DNA from 4 places in the Comamonas sp. w2-DMI genome. Region 1 is predicted to be linked to each of the others. Evidence: predicted binding sites of a transcription regulator. Region 1 holds the regulator's gene; each other region holds the start of a gene.
The links. The regulator FNR, encoded in region 1, switches genes on or off when oxygen is low (the NO sensors DNR and NnrR bind a similar motif). The targets are predictions, from matches to a motif close to TTGATNNNNATCAA.
Positions count from the first base shown of each region.

Region 2: V8Z74_RS13390 (OmpW/AlkL family protein) is a predicted target of FNR. The motif match lies at 2,462-2,475, and genes of this name have one in related genera.
Region 3: cydD (thiol reductant ABC exporter subunit CydD) is a predicted target of FNR. The motif match lies at 1,794-1,807, and genes of this name have one in related genera.
Region 4: V8Z74_RS10665 (universal stress protein) is a predicted target of FNR. The motif match lies at 2,028-2,041, and genes of this name have one in related genera.

Region 1 covers NZ_JBANEL010000003.1:223,189-226,860, reverse strand. The annotation lists gene hemN (oxygen-independent coproporphyrinogen III oxidase) at 1-746, opposite strand, end outside; gene fnr (fumarate/nitrate reduction transcriptional regulator Fnr) at 994-1,716, shown strand; gene V8Z74_RS05540 (hypothetical protein) at 1,789-2,082, opposite strand; gene V8Z74_RS05535 (FixH family protein) at 2,314-2,619, opposite strand; gene ccoG (cytochrome c oxidase accessory protein CcoG) at 2,698-3,672, opposite strand, start outside.
Region 2 covers NZ_JBANEL010000011.1:91,623-95,294, reverse strand. The annotation lists gene egtB (ergothioneine biosynthesis protein EgtB) at 1-394, opposite strand, end outside; gene egtD (L-histidine N(alpha)-methyltransferase) at 387-1,265, opposite strand; gene V8Z74_RS13390 (OmpW/AlkL family protein) at 1,772-2,383, opposite strand; gene V8Z74_RS13385 (DUF808 domain-containing protein) at 2,552-3,565, opposite strand.
Region 3 covers NZ_JBANEL010000018.1:111,962-115,633, forward strand. The annotation lists gene cydD (thiol reductant ABC exporter subunit CydD) at 1-1,692, opposite strand, end outside; gene V8Z74_RS18225 (NAD(P)H-dependent flavin oxidoreductase) at 1,888-2,844, opposite strand; gene V8Z74_RS18230 (acyl-CoA dehydrogenase) at 3,050-3,672, opposite strand, start outside.
Region 4 covers NZ_JBANEL010000008.1:106,792-110,463, forward strand. The annotation lists gene V8Z74_RS10655 (ligase-associated DNA damage response exonuclease) at 1-243, opposite strand, end outside; gene V8Z74_RS10660 (CHAD domain-containing protein) at 550-1,404, opposite strand; gene V8Z74_RS10665 (universal stress protein) at 1,461-1,907, opposite strand; gene V8Z74_RS10670 (hypothetical protein) at 2,071-2,262, opposite strand; gene V8Z74_RS10675 (hypothetical protein) at 2,398-2,817, shown strand; gene V8Z74_RS10680 (hypothetical protein) at 2,927-3,070, opposite strand; gene V8Z74_RS10685 (lipocalin family protein) at 3,009-3,560, shown strand.

The DNA of each region.
Region 1 (3,672 bases):
GCATAGGCATACAGCGCGATGCGGTCGGGGCGCAGCGCGTTGACCTGCTCCAGCGTGCGCGCAAAGGACTCGGAGGACTGCCTGGGCAGGCCGTAGATCAGGTCCACATTGATGGAGGCAAAGCCCAGGCGGCGGGCCTCCTGCACCAGAGCGAACACCTGCTCGGCAGGCTGCACGCGGTGCACGGCCTGCTGCACTTCGGGATCGAAGTCCTGCACGCCGAAGCTCAGCCGGTTGAAGCCCAGTGCCTTGAGCGCGGCCAGGCGTTCGTTGCTCACGGTGCGCGGATCGACCTCGATCGAATACTCTCCGCCGGCCTCCAGGCGGAAGTGCCCGCGCAGCAGCTCCATCAAGCGGCGCAGCTCGTCGTCGGAGAAAAAGGTCGGCGTGCCTCCGCCCAGGTGCAGCTGGCTCACGGGCTGGCCCCTGCCGCAGTGCCGGGTGTGCAGGTCGACTTCGCGCGCCAGGTAGTCCAGGTATTCGGCGGCCTTCTCGTGGTGCTTGGTGATGATCTTGTTGCAGGCGCAGTAGTAGCACAGCGAATCGCAGAACGGGACATGCACATACAGCGACAGCGGCAGGGCCCGCGTGGCGCCGAACGGCGCTTGTGCCTTGCGCTGCTGCAGCGCAAGAATGTAGTCCTCGGTACCGAAGGCTTCGACAAAGCGGTCGGCCGTGGGAAACGAGGTGTAGCGCGGCCCGGGTATGTCAAAGCGGCTCAGTAACTCAGGCGTGACAGCGGTCATATTTTCTTGGCAGGATGCGTTTCATGCCCGCAAGCGCTGTACAGTCGGAAAAGGCACTGACAGCAGCGGCATGGCAAGCGCATGATTGGGGTCGGAATATCGGCAATGTGCGCCAAAGCAAGAAAGCCGTCCTTGACGCACATCAAGAGATGCCGAGGCAAGTGCTGCCACAATTTGATTCATCTCATTACCATTGACGAGGTCACTTGCCGGCACGGGCCACCGCCCCTGCCGCCGACGTTTGCCCATGAACCTTCAGACCATCAAAGCATCCTGCTCCAACTGCAACCTGCGCGAACTGTGCATGCCCATGGGCCTGGATGACGAGCAGATGCAGCGCATCGACGCCATCGTGGCCAAACGTCGCAAGGTCAAGCGCGGCAGCCTGCTGTTTCGCAATGGTGAGACCTTCACGTCGCTGTACGCCATCCGCACCGGCTTCTTCAAGACCTGCGTGGCCACCGAGGACGGGCGCGACCAGGTGACGGGCTTCCAGATGGCCGGCGAGATCATCGGCCTGGATGGCATCGTCAACGACCACCACACCTGTGATGCCGTCGCGCTCGAGGATGCCGAGGTCTGCATCATGCCCTTCGACAAGCTGGAGGAACTATCCCGCGAAGTCACGGCCCTGCAGAACCACGTGCACAAGGTGATGAGCCGCGAGATCGTGCGCGAGCACGGCGTGATGCTGCTGCTGGGCAGCATGCGCGCGGAGGAGCGCCTGGCGGCCTTCGTGCTCAACCTCGTGCAGCGCCTGTCGGCGCGCGGCTTTTCCAAGTCGGAGCTGGTGCTGCGCATGACGCGCGAGGAAATCGGCAGCTACCTGGGCCTCAAGCTCGAGACCGTGAGCCGCACTTTCTCCAAGTTCGCCGAGGAAGGCATTGTGGAAGTCAAGCAGCGCCACCTGCGCATTCTGGATACCGAGGCCCTGAAGCGCATCGTCAACAGCCAGCAGTGCCAGAGCTGAGCGGCCCTGTTTGTCCAACAAAAGCCCGCCGGCTTGCGCCGCGGGCTTTTTTCCTGGCCTTCTGGCAACCGCTCAGTCCGGCTGCCAGTCGTGCTCGGCCAGACGGATGGGGGCCGGCCGCGCGATCGCGGCGCCGTTGAGCTCGGCCAGGCTGCGGCCCAGCAGGCTGGTCAGCAGGCTGGAGAACATGGCCACGCCCCAGAACACGAAGAAGGACACCGTGTAGACGGCATTGCGCGACCAGGCGACCGGCTCGCCCGCCAGATGCAGCTCCAGCGGATCGACAAAGGCAAAGACCAGCATTTCCATCACGGCGGCTGCGAGGAACGCAGGCCAGGCAATCCACATCCAGCGCTGAGCGACCATGGGCTGTTCTCCTGAAAGCTCTCATGCGATGGCTGCATTCTGGCCAGCAACCCGGGCGCCAGGCAAGACCGCCGCGGGCATTACCCGAGGCGGGAAACCCTGAAAGCTATCAAAAACAGGAGCTGCTGGCACATGCCTCATCTCCTGTTCCAGAGCAAACTCCTTTGAAGCCCAATGCTTTCAGGCGCAAGCCGCTCTTATTTTTGCCATATTCATGAGGAAGCCCCCGCCTCAGCGGTCCGTGGGGTGGTCTCCGGCGGGCGTGAGCGCATGGTTGCGACCAGTCAGCGCGGGGGCCTGGCTTTTCTCGGCCTCGCTCAGGCGCTTGTTGATCTCCACGCCATGGCGGTAGTAGTCCGGGTCGATCACGGGATCCGGCGCGCGCAAGGCGATATAGGCCGTCACAAAGCCCGCCACCACCACCACGGCGGGGCCGCCGATGACCAGCCAGACATGGGGAAAGCGCCACCAGGGCTTGCCATCCTCGGGATGGGCGCCAGGGGCAGCTCCCGCGGCGGTTCGGGAAGTGTTGGACATGAAGACCTCTTTCGATAGGGGGAAGGCATTGCGGCAATGCCTTCCGGGAACAATGGCAATCAAGGGCAGGCGGCGCCATCAGCGCGGCACTAGGAACACGGCCTTTTCAGCCACGCGGCCGGCGCCCGCGTTGACGGCATCCACGTTGAAGTACACCGTGTGCGATCCAGGTTCGGCGGAGCCATACGGAATCTGCAGTCGTGCGGCAATGCCGCGCGTCTCGGCCGGGCCGACGCTAACTTCGGTTTCGGACGTGACTTCCAGCCCGTCCAGCCCCGTGGCGCTGATGCGGTAACGCTGCTCGGTCTCGGTGGCATTCATGATCTGCAGGCGGTAGACATTTTCCAGCTTGCCGCCGGCCACGATGCGTGAGAGCGATGCGCGGTCGCGGATCACGTCCAGCTTGAGGGGCTGGCGCAGCGCCAGGCTGGCGATCATGGTTGCGCTCAGCGCCAGCAGCACCGCCGAATAGACGAGTACCCGCGGACGGAAGATGCGGCGCAGCGTCTGCACATGCTTCCAGCCGCGCGCAATCGCATTCTGCGTGGTCAGGCGGATCAGGCCGCGCGGATATTCCATCTTGTCCATGACGGAGTTGCAGGCATCGATGCACAGGCCGCAGCCTATGCATTCGTACTGCAGCCCGTTGCGGATATCGATGCCCACGGGGCAGACCTGCACGCACAGCTTGCAGTCGATGCAGTCGCCCAGGCCTTCGGCCTGGTGATCCGCCCCCTTCCTGCGCGGGCCGCGGGCTTCGCCGCGCGCGGCGTCGTAGCTCACGATCATGGTGTCCTTGTCGAACATGGCGCTCTGGAAGCGTGCATACGGGCACATGTACTTGCAGACCTGCTCGCGCATGTAGCCGGCATTGCCGTAGGTCGCGAAGCCATAGAACAGCACCCAGAATATCTGCCAGCCGCCCTGCAGCGCCATCAGCTGCATGCCCAGTTCGCGGATGGGTACGAAGTAGCCGACAAAGGTGAATCCGGTCCATGCCGAGACCGCAATCCACAGCAGCTGCTTGAGCGACTTCTTCCAGAGTTTCTCGAA
Region 2 (3,672 bases), on a different contig from region 1:
CGGGCCCCTTTCTCGTGCCGCGCACCATGCTTTCCAGCAGCGCCAGCATGCGCTCGTCCACCGCATCGCGGTAGTCCTGCACCTGCTGCAGCGAAGGCCGCGTGAGCAGGCCGCGCCGTGCGCGCGGATGGCGCTCGCCCACCTGCTGGTAGTAGGAGTTGAACAGCATGCGGAACGACGGATCGAACGCCTCGTATCCGGGCACATGCGCGGCCAGCACGAAGGTCTCGAAGAACCAGGTGGTGTGGGCCAGGTGCCATTTGGCCGGACTGGCATCGGGCATGGACTGCACGCAGGCGTCCTCGGCCGACAGCGGCTCGGCCAGCCGCTGTGTCCGGGCGCGCACGCGCAGGTAGCGCCCGGCCAGGGCCTGCAGCGCATGCGGCTCAGGCATGGGCGTGAATGACGGCAAACCAGTTCCGTGCATCGGTCCAGACGCGCTTGCGGCCGAAGCCGGCACGCGACAGCATGCCGAGAAACGTGCCCAGCGGGTATTTGTAGCTGTTTTCGGTGTGGATGGTCTCGCCCTCGGCGAACTGGCGCAGCCCCTGCGGCCAGCCCACGATCACCGGCCGCAGCGCACGCAAATGCATTTCCACACGTGAATGCACGGCGTCGAAGCGCGCCTCGTGCGCCCAGTCCTGCAGGTCGAAGTCGCTGCCCAGCACGTGGTTGACATGCCGCAGCACATTGCGGTTGAAGGCGGCCGTCACGCCCTGGGCATCGTCGTAGGCGGCGATCAGCACCTCCCGGGGCTTGGGCAGGTCTATGCCGATGAGCAGCGCGCCGTCGTCGCCCAGCAGGCTGCGCATATGGGCCAGCATGTGCTGGGCCTGATCGGGGTCGAAGTTGCCGATGGAGGAGCCCGGGTAGAACAGCAGGCGTCCGGCGCGCGGCACGTCGGCCGGCAGGGCCCATTCCTGCGTGAAATCCGCGGCCACGGCGCGCGCGGCCATGGGCGAGAACTCCTGCTGCAGCCGCTGCACGGCCCGGGACAGGAAACCGGCCGCGATGTCCACGCCCACGAACTGCCGTGGCGCGAGGCTGCGGCACAGGCGACGCACCTTCTCGCAATTGCCGGCGCCCAGCTCGATCAGCACCTGGCACGGGCCCATGGCCTCGGCCATGGCCTGCTCGTAGCGCGCCATGATGGCGTCCTCGGTTCGCGTCGGGTAGTACTCGGGCAGGCGCGTGATCTGCTCGAACAGCGCGCAGCCGCGCTCGTCGTAGAAGAACTTGGGAGAAATCTGCGCCGCGGGCTGCATCAGGCCCTGGCGCAATTCGCGCTGCAACTCCTGCTGCAGCTGGTGCTGCGGGGGCTGCGCGGGTTCGCGGGCACGGGCGCTGCTGCGCAGCGCGAAACGCCCCGTGGGCAAGGGCAGGGGCAATCGCCCGGCTCTGGAAAACTGCTCCGCCCGCATCGACATACCGTCCATGGCCTGGTCTCCTTGCAAGCCGATCGCCGGCCTCGGCCTGGCGTGCGGCATGGATGCATTCTGTCGCCGTGCACGGGGGCGCGGCTGCCGGCCCCTGCCGCCGCGGCTGCAGCGGCAGGCCCGAGCGCCAGACTAAGGCCATGCTCCGGCGGCCGGCGTAGGAGTGCTTCCTGGATTCATGACTTTCTCATGAATCCAGCTGCAACCTCTTTCCCGGCAGTCATCTGAAGCTATGTTTACAGGAGCATGAAAACAAAAATCGGCATGCCGCAGTGCAGCATGCCGATTCCGCAACCCAAGGCCTGGCAGGCGGCCAGGCGCCGCCGCGGCAGCGATCAGAAGCGGTAGCCCACACCCACGCCGACCAGCCAGGGATCGACCTTGAAGGGGGTGTTGTCGAAGACGCCGGCGCCGCTCACCTTGGTGTCGATGAAGACTTTCTTGACATCGAAGTTCAGCGACCAGTTCTTGTCCAGCGCATAGTCGAAGCCCACCTGCAGCGCGCCGCCGAAGCTGTTCTTCTTGACGGTCACGGCGCCGTCCAGGATGTCGACGTTCGAAAAGCGCGTGTAGTTGATGCCGGCGCCCACATAGGGCTTGAAAGCGCCGAAATTGGTGAAGTGGTACTGGGCCAGCAGCGTGGGCGGCAGGTGCTTGAGCGAGCCGATCTTGCCGCCGTTCAGGCGCACGTCGTGCTTTTGCGGATAGGTCAGCACCAGCTCGGCCGCGATATTGGGCGTGAAGAAGTACGACACGTCGACTTCGGGCATCCATTTGTTGTTGATGCTCACGCCGGCATCGCCCGCGGCGCCGCCGTTGTCGCTGTTCAGGTGCACGGCGCGCATGCGCACCATCCAGGGGCTGCTGCCGTCGAAGGACTGGGCAAAGGCGGTGCCGGCGGTCAGGGCGCTGGCGGCTGCGGCAATGGCGATCAGGGTCTTTTTCATTGGGATTTCCTTGAAGTGATTCCTGGGAGGCGATGCATCCCCTGGCCCTGATTGAAACAAGGCGTTCACTCCAAGGGTTTGTCCCAGGTCAACCCGAAACCACCTCGGCCGTCGCGGCCCCACGGAAACCGCAATGCGTTGCCCTGGCGCCACGCACAGGCCCTTTCTTCAATGCGGGGCCGGGGCCGGCCGCAGCCTGTGCCACAGCTCCACGCCGGCCACGACCGCGCCGCCCACCACGGCGCCGACACCCACGTGCACCAGATGCGGCACCACGGCGGCGGCCACGCCGCCCAGGGGCTCGATGCTGTCGTGCAGCCAGTGCGTGACGGGCGGCATGCCGTGCACCAGCAGGCTGCCGCCCACGAGAAACATGGCGGCCGTGCCGACGATGGACAGGCCCTTCATCAGCCAGGGCGTGAAGCCGATCAGCCCGCGCCCCAGGGCCTGCGCGGCGCGGCCCGCGCGCGCCATGAGCCAGCTGCCCACATCGTCCATGCGCACGATGGCGGCCACCAGCCCGTAGACGAACACGGTGATGGCCAGGGCCACGACGCACAGCACCAGCGCCTGCTCCCAGATGGGTTTTTGCGCCACCGTGCCGAGGGCGATGGCCATGATCTCGGCCGAGAGGATGAAGTCCGTGCGCACGGCGCCGGCCACCTTGGCCTTCTCGTACGCGACCGGGTCCACGGCCTTGGCGCGCGCGGCGCGCACCGAGGACGGCGCCACGCCGGCCTGCGCGGCCTGCTGCGCGTCGATGCGAGCCTCCTGCACATCGGGTTTCTGGTGCTTGTGGAACAGCTCCAGGATCTTTTCCACGCCCTCGAAGCACAGAAAGGCGCCACCCACCATCAGGAGCGGCGTGATCAGCCAGGGCGCAAAGGCGCTGATGAGCAGCGCCGCGGGAATCAGGATGGCCTTGTTCTTGAGCGAGCCCTTGGCCACGGCCCAGACCACGGGCAGCTCGCGGCTGGCGCGCACGCCGGTGACCTGCTCGGCATTGAGCGCCAGATCGTCGCCCAGCACGCCCGCCGTCTTGCCCACGGCCACCTTGGTCATGGTGGCCACATCGTCGGCCGCGGCCGTGCTCTTGGCCGCCGCGGTCTTGGTCATCAAGGCCACGTCGTCCAGCAGCGCCGCGATATCGTCCAGCAGCATCAAAAGGCCAGCACCCGCCATTGCATCTCCTTGTTCGGCAATGCCCCATCATGCAGTGCGCCATGCGCGCCCGAAGCCAAACCCCGCGGGCTGCGGGGCAAATCGCATGGCGGCGGCGCCAGGGCATG
Region 3 (3,672 bases), on a different contig from region 1:
CAAGGCCCCGGCAGGCCCGGCATCGCCCTGCAGCGGCAAATCGATGATGCGGCCCATGCGCCGCGCCAGTTGCGCATCATGGGTGGCCACGATCAGCGTACGGTCCCCGGCGATGCGCAGCAGGGCTTCGGCGACCTGTGCTGCGGTGTCCGGATCCAGGTGTGCCGTCGGCTCGTCGACCAGCAGCAGCCCGGCCTGCCGGTTCACTGCCAGGCGCGCCAGCGCCAGGCGCACTGCTTCCCCGCCCGACAATCCGCTGCCGCCCTCGCCCAGGCTCATGCCCGCACGGGCCTGCAGCACGGCGCCCAGCGCCGCCTGCTCGCCAGCAGCCTGCACGTCTGCTGCGCTCACCTGTGCGCGGCCCAGCGCCACATTGCGTTGCACCGATCCGGCGAACACATGGCGCTGCTGGCCCATCCAGGCCATGCGCGCGCGCAACGCGGGCGCATTCTCGGCATTCAGCGGCCGGCCATCGATCTCCACCCGGCCCTGCAGTACAGGCAGCATGCCTGCCAGTTGCGCAAGCAGCACCGATTTGCCGCTGCCGCTGGGACTCCACAACGCCACATGCTCGCCCGCCTCGATGCGCAGGTTCAAAGGCGCCAGCCGCGACACGCTGCCCGGGGCCTGGACGCAAAGGTCGAAAGCCTCTACCGACACCGGGCCGGCATGCGCTCCATGCCCGTCTTCAGGGAGTGCCTCGAAGCTGCCGACCAGCGGCGTGGCCTGCCGGCACAGCATGTTCAGAGTCTTGATGGCGGCCTCGCCTGCGGCGCGGTCATGCCAGACCGCCGAGAGGTCGCGCAGCGGCTCGAAGAAGGCGGGCGCCAGCAGCAGCACGAACAGCGCCTGCCCCAGCGTCAGCGTATGGCCCCAGGCACCGAACGGCAGCATGCCCAGCAGATGGAAACCCACATAGACCGCCACCATGGCCACGCCCAGCGCGGAAAACAGCTCCAGCACGGCCGAGGACAGAAAGGCGATGCGCAGCACGCGCATGGTGCGCCGGCGCAGCGACTCGGCATGGCTGCGCAGCCGCAGGGCCGAGGCATCCACCGCCCCCAGCGCCCGCAAGGTGCTCAGGCCCCGCAGGCGGTCCAGCAAGAAGGCGTTCATGCCGCCCATCTCCACCAGCTGTTCCTCGCTGGCGGCGCGGGCACGCCAGCCCACGATGGCCATGAACAGGGGAATCAGCGGTGCCGCCAGCATCAGAATCAGTGCGGCAATCCAGCTCTGGCTGGCAACGGCCGCCGCAAGGGCCAGCGGAACGATGCGCACGCGCCACATGGCGCTCTGGTAGCGCGCCAGCCAGGGCACCACGGCCTCGGACTGTTCGGCCACCGCGCTGGCGGCCTGTCCCGAGGGGGGACGCGCCTTGTCCAGCGGCGAGGCCTGGGCCAGCGCCTGCAACACCTGGGCGCGCAACCGGCTCAGCGTGGCACGCGCGGCGCGCTGGGCCCGCAGCACGCCCAGCCCTTCACACCAGGCGCGCAGCACGCCCAGAACCAGCACGCCGGTCGCTGCCGTTGCCAGATGGCGCACGGACCGGCCATTCGCCATCTGCTGCACGGCCCAGGCCAGCAGCGCGGCCTGGGGCAGCCAGAGCAATGCGGCGGCGAGCTGCAATGCAGCACCGGCTCGCAGGCCTCGTGCGTGAAGTCCAGCGGTTGCGAATTGAGATAGCTCTTTCATTTTTGAATTTTCAGTATTTACTGAAAACAAAGAAATACTACTCCATTTTGATCCTCATCATGGCAGGCCGTCCCCAAACCGCCTGTAGGATTCAGGCACGCTTGATCTCCATCAAACAACGCACATTTGCTGACAAATGATGCGAAAAATGAAAACGGCGCCCGAGGGCGCCGTCTGTCGGAAGGAAAAGCGGGCTCAGCCCAGCTGCAGCCGCTCGCGGGCCTGCCGGTACTCGCGCTTGAGGCGATCCACCAGGTCGGCCGTCGCAGTGACCTCGTTGATCGCGCCAATGCCCTGGCCGCAGCCCCAGATGTCCTTCCAGGCCTTCTTGGCATCGCCTCCGAAGTTCATCTTGCTGGGATCGGACACCGGCAGGTTCTCCGGGTCCAGGCCCGCAGCGCGGATCGAAGGCGCAAGGTAGTTGCCGTGCACCCCGGTGAACAGATTGCTGTAGACGATGTCGTCGGACGTGCTATCCACGATGGCTTGCTTGTAGCCGTCGACGGCGCGCGCCTCATGGGTGGCGATGAAGGCCGAGCCGATATAGGCGAAATCGGCACCCATGGCCTGGGCCGCCAGGATGGCGCCCCCCGAGGCGATGGAGCCCGACAGGGCCAGCGGACCGTCGAACCACTGGCGGATTTCCTGGATCAGCGCGAACGGGCTCTTCACGCCTGCATGGCCGCCCGCACCGGCCGCCACGGCGATCAGGCCATCGGCACCTTTCTCGACGGCCTTGTGCGCGAACTTGTTGTTGATGATGTCGTGCAGCACCACGCCGCCCCAGCTGTGCACAGCCTGGTTCACGTCCTCGCGCGCCCCCAGCGAAGTGATGACGATGGGCACCTTGTATTGGGCGCAGACCTGCATGTCGTGTTCCAGCCGGTCGTTGCTCTTGTGCACGATCTGGTTGATGGCGAACGGCGCCGAGGGCTGCTCGGGATGGGCCTTGTCCCAGGCGGCCAGGGTCTCGGTGATCTCGGCCAGCCAGTCCTCGAGTTGCGCGGCCGGACGTGCGTTGAGCGCCGGCATGGAGCCGACAATGCCGGCCTTGCACTGTTCGATCACCAGCTTGGGGTTGCTGATGATGAACAGCGGCGAACCGATGACCGGCAAAGCCAGCTTTTGCAGGGCAGTGGGAAGTTTGGACATGCAGAGTCTCCGTAACAGATTCTTATCAAAAAAGGGCTGCGACGCTTGCCTGCCAAGCGTCATTAGCTCTCATTTAGGAAGCAATTCCGAGTTCAGCTCTCGCGGGCTGCGGGCATAGCCATGGAACCGTCCCGCACCCAGTCTGGAGACGGCCCGCAAGGGCCGCCCCCTCCAAGGGGAGGGCGCGAAGCGGTTCAGAGGGTGCTCAGAACGCGTCCATGGGCAAGGCCATGACGCTGGCGCCCCCATCGACGATGGCGTCGCGCAGGCCCTGGGCCTGGGTCAGAATGTGCTCGGCATAGAACTGGGCCGTCACCATCTTGGCGCGCATGAAGGCTTCGTCCTGTCCCTTGCGCAACAGCTGTTGCGCCGCCAGCAGGGCGCGGCCCATCTGCCATCCCGCCACCAGATTGCCGGCCAGCATCAGGTAGGGAACGCTGCCCGCATACACGGCATTCGGATCGTTCCTGGACTGGGCCACCACGAAATCCACCACATCGAGGAATGCCTTGCGGGCCTGCTCCAGGCGGACGGCCACTGCCTTGGCGGCCGCACTGCCGTCGGCGTGCAGCTCGCCTTCGGTCTTCTCGATCTGGGCGGCAATCGCCCTGGCTGTCTGGCCGCCGTCGCGGCCGGTCTTTCGGCCCACGAGGTCGTTGGCCTGGATGGCCGTCGTGCCTTCGTAGATGGTCAGGATCTTGGCGTCGCGGTAGTACTGTGCCGCGCCGGTTTCCTCGATGAATCCCATGCCGCCGTGCACCTGCACGCCCAGACTGGTGACTTCGAGGCTCATCTCGGTGCTGTAGCCCTTGACCAGCGGCACCATGA
Region 4 (3,672 bases), on a different contig from region 1:
GGGCAGAGGCCTGATGTTCTGCTCACCCAGACGCCAGCGCAAGATGGGCTCGGTGGTGGGGCTGCAGATGTACTCGCCCATGCCGTCATGCGCGTGGTCCGAATGTCCGTGCGTGACAAAAGTGCGGTGAACCGGCTTCCACGCGTCGATGTAGAAGTCGCCGGCCTCGCAGTACAGGCCCTTGTCCGTCAATACGATCAAGTCCTGGCGCGTGCCGTTGGCAGACTCATGTGTAGCGAGCATGGAAGGATTCTGCAAAACAGGCGCTAAGGCATGCGTCAGTCTTCACCGACTTGAACTGCCGTCAAAAGAGGGGGACAGCCGAATGGACACATCGTGATAGGCCCGGAATCGGTTGCATACCTCGAGCTTTGTGGAGATTTCCTTGCCTCCCCATGGGCTCGACACGAGGCGCCATGAATGAGCGGGATACCTCGAAGGGTTCAGGGCCGGGACGGTCGAGCAGATCAAGCGCCTATGGCGATGCCTGGCGTGTCGGCCAGCCCGTTATCGGCAGATGCCAGTGCTGCCGATGTAAGCATGCACTCGCTATTGCAAGGTCTTGGCCCATTTCTTGCGTAGCAGCTGGGCCGAGGCGCTGGCGCGGCGCTTGCGTTCTTTTTCGAGCCAATGCCCCATCTTTGCCGGCTTGCTGTTCTTGGAGGGCCACAGCAACGGGTTTTCGCGCAGGAGTTTTTCGCTGGCCACGACATCATTCAATTCACCGAGCGACTTCAAGGTCTGCCTGAGGCGACGCAGCGTTTTTCGTTGATCGCCGGACAAGGCCGGGGCCAGAAGCTCCAACAGGCAGCGGGCCTTCTTGCCGGCCTTTCTGACATCGTGAAATGCCGCCAGGTCCGGCTTCTTGGCTGCCAATGCCTGTTGGAGTCTTTTACGCAGCAGCTTTTCGGCTTTGGCAACGCGAATCTCTGCAAAGGCTTTAAGGGTTTCTTTTTGCTGTCCCGCAGCCACAGAGGTGGAGGCCTGCCGCAGGATTTCCTGCAGCAGCGGCTGCAGGGCGGAAGGTGACAGCTGGTCCTTGACGTCTTCCACGGCGGCTTGGCGAGCCGCCGATATCTGGGAAGCGGGCAGAGCTGTGTCTTTCATGCGCAGGTTCAGCAATGCGAGCAGGATGTCATGGTCGCGAACACGGCCGGCGGCGCCCGCGACGGATTGGAAGATGCTTCTCTGCCGGGCATATTCTCTTGCGTCCATCATGGGGCGATAGAACCACCATAGCGACTGCAGGCTGCGCATCGACACGCGCAGCTGATGAAAGCCTTCGGCGCAAGGCTCGCTGGCAATTTCCCGGGCCTGCGCGATCACCGATTCCGCAAGGGGTGACGCAAGTTCCAGGAAGAAGGCTGCGGCGCCGGCTTCGCTTCGTCTTGTGGTTCTGGCCATGTGCGTTCCTGAACTCCACTGACAGGCAATCAGGCGGATGGCGGCACAGGGCGCAGCTAGGCGGGGCGGTGCACCAGGACCGGAATGTTGCTGTTGACCAGAACGCGCTGGGTTTCGCTGCCCAGCAAAATGCCGGTGATGCCCTTGCGGCCGTGGGATGCCATGCAGATCAGGTCGCACCGGCTGTCCCGGGCCTCCTTGACGATGGCTTGGTGGACCGAGACATTGGTCACCCGCACGGTTCTGCAGGGCACGCCCTGTTCCCTGGCTAGGTTTTCCGCGAACTGCAGGACCCTGTCGGCTTCCAGCTGCGCGCTTTTCTCGAATTCGGCAGCGTTGCACGTCAGCAGCGCGTCCGCACCGTAGATCATGACCGCATAGTCAGGCATTACATGCAGCGCGGTCACCTGGGCGCCTTGTTCCTTGGCGAGCTGGATGCCTGAACGAAGTGCGGCCTGCGAGAGTTTCGAGCCGTCCGTAGGAATAAGCACATGTTTGAACATAGCTGGCCTCCTGGGGTGATGCAGAGGGCGTGATCGCCCGCTGCGCCGAATATCGGTAAGCGAATATTCCTACTGCGCCGCGCGGCCTGCAATGCCCTGGCTGCAAATTGCCGCTGTTTCTTGATGAATGTCAAGGTGGGCGGGCCTGGCTGCATCCAGCAGCCTAAGCCTGCGCCTGCTGGGGTGCTGCGGCCCAAGCAGCCCTGGAGACGATCTGCGGGCCAACGGTCGATGCGCCGTTATAGCCACCGTTGGCTCTTTCTTCGTGGGATGCGTTGAGGAGCTGGAAGGCCAGGTAGGCAATGCCCGCTGCGCAGAACAGCAACAAAAGCATTTTCCAACCAGATTCGGGCATGGGGTACTCCTTGCGTCAGATCGATATCTGGATATCCGGATTTTCGCGCACTCAAAGCCCCATGGGTGCAGCCTGTCTTCGTTTTCCGCGGCTTGCGCGCTTTGCTACCATCCGCCCCGATTCATTGGGAGGGATATGAAAAAGTCGACGTATCAGGCAATCGTGGTCGGTTCCGTGGCATTGCCGATTGTGGGGATGGTCGCCGAGATGGCATTCGCCCTCATTCCCGAGCCGCTGGAGGCATTTGTCGCCGGCCTCTGGTGGGACACGGAGATGAGCGTGATGGACTGGGTCTATCTCCTCGCCCTGATTGCTCTCTTCATGCTGGGTATGGCCTCCTGGTACGGGCTGCTGCGTACCAGAAGCTGGGGCCCCCGGTTTTCCTTGTGGATGGGTGCTGCAACGTGGGGCTTTCTCTGCTTTGCACCGCCGCTGGCGATGTCCGGCCTGGGCTACTCGACCGCCACACTGGGTAGCGCCCTGTATGGGGTGGCGCTTGCGCTGCCGTACTGCTCGCCTCAGGTGCGGGAGATGTTCTGGCCTGCAAGAGCCTGAGCGTGATATTCCCCGGGGCGCCCAGATGCTCTGCAGAGCAGTTGGCATAGCTGGCAATATTCGGCGCCTGCCGGCATGCCAGGAACAAAGGCTGCCGCGATCCGCTGCCTCATGAAAAGCCATGTTGCTTGGTTGGCCGGGCGGGAGGTGCTTGAATGGCATGTCTACCACTGTCAACTGCGAGCAGAAAAATGCGTTTACCAAGAAGCTCTTTTTTGCGGATCGCCACTTTTGCAGCGATCACGGCAGGCACGGCAATCGCCGTGTCCGGCTGTGCCGTCTCCGTGCCCGTCGGCGTCAAGCCTATCGCCGGTTTTGATGCCAGGCGATATATGGGCACATGGTATGAGCTGGCCCGCATCGATCACCGGTTCGAGAAGGGGCTGACACGGACATCGGCGCACTACACGCTGAACGACGACGGGACGGTCAAGGTGGTCAATCGCGGCTTCGATGTCTCCAGGCAGGAATGGCGCGAGTCCGAGGGCAGGGCGCGCTTTCTGGGCGATCCTTCCATTGCGGCGCTCAAGGTGTCATTCTTCGGGCCGTTCTATGGCGGCTATAACGTGGTGAGCCTGGACGACGGCTACCAGACCGCCCTGGTCGTCGGCAGCAGCCCGGAGTATTTCTGGCTGCTGTCGCGCAGCAAGCAGATCCCCGCGGACAAGCTCAAGGCTTTGCTGGAAAAGGCGCAGGACCTGGGGATCGATCTGAGGCGTGTCCTGCTGGTCGAGCAGGAATAGGCTTGGTATCCGTCTTTCGGGGCTTGCGTCCTGCCCCGGCGAGCGACTGCTCCACGCATTGAGTTCAAGAGGTCCGGTGCTGACAGGACGCATGAAAATGCGGCCGCATGGC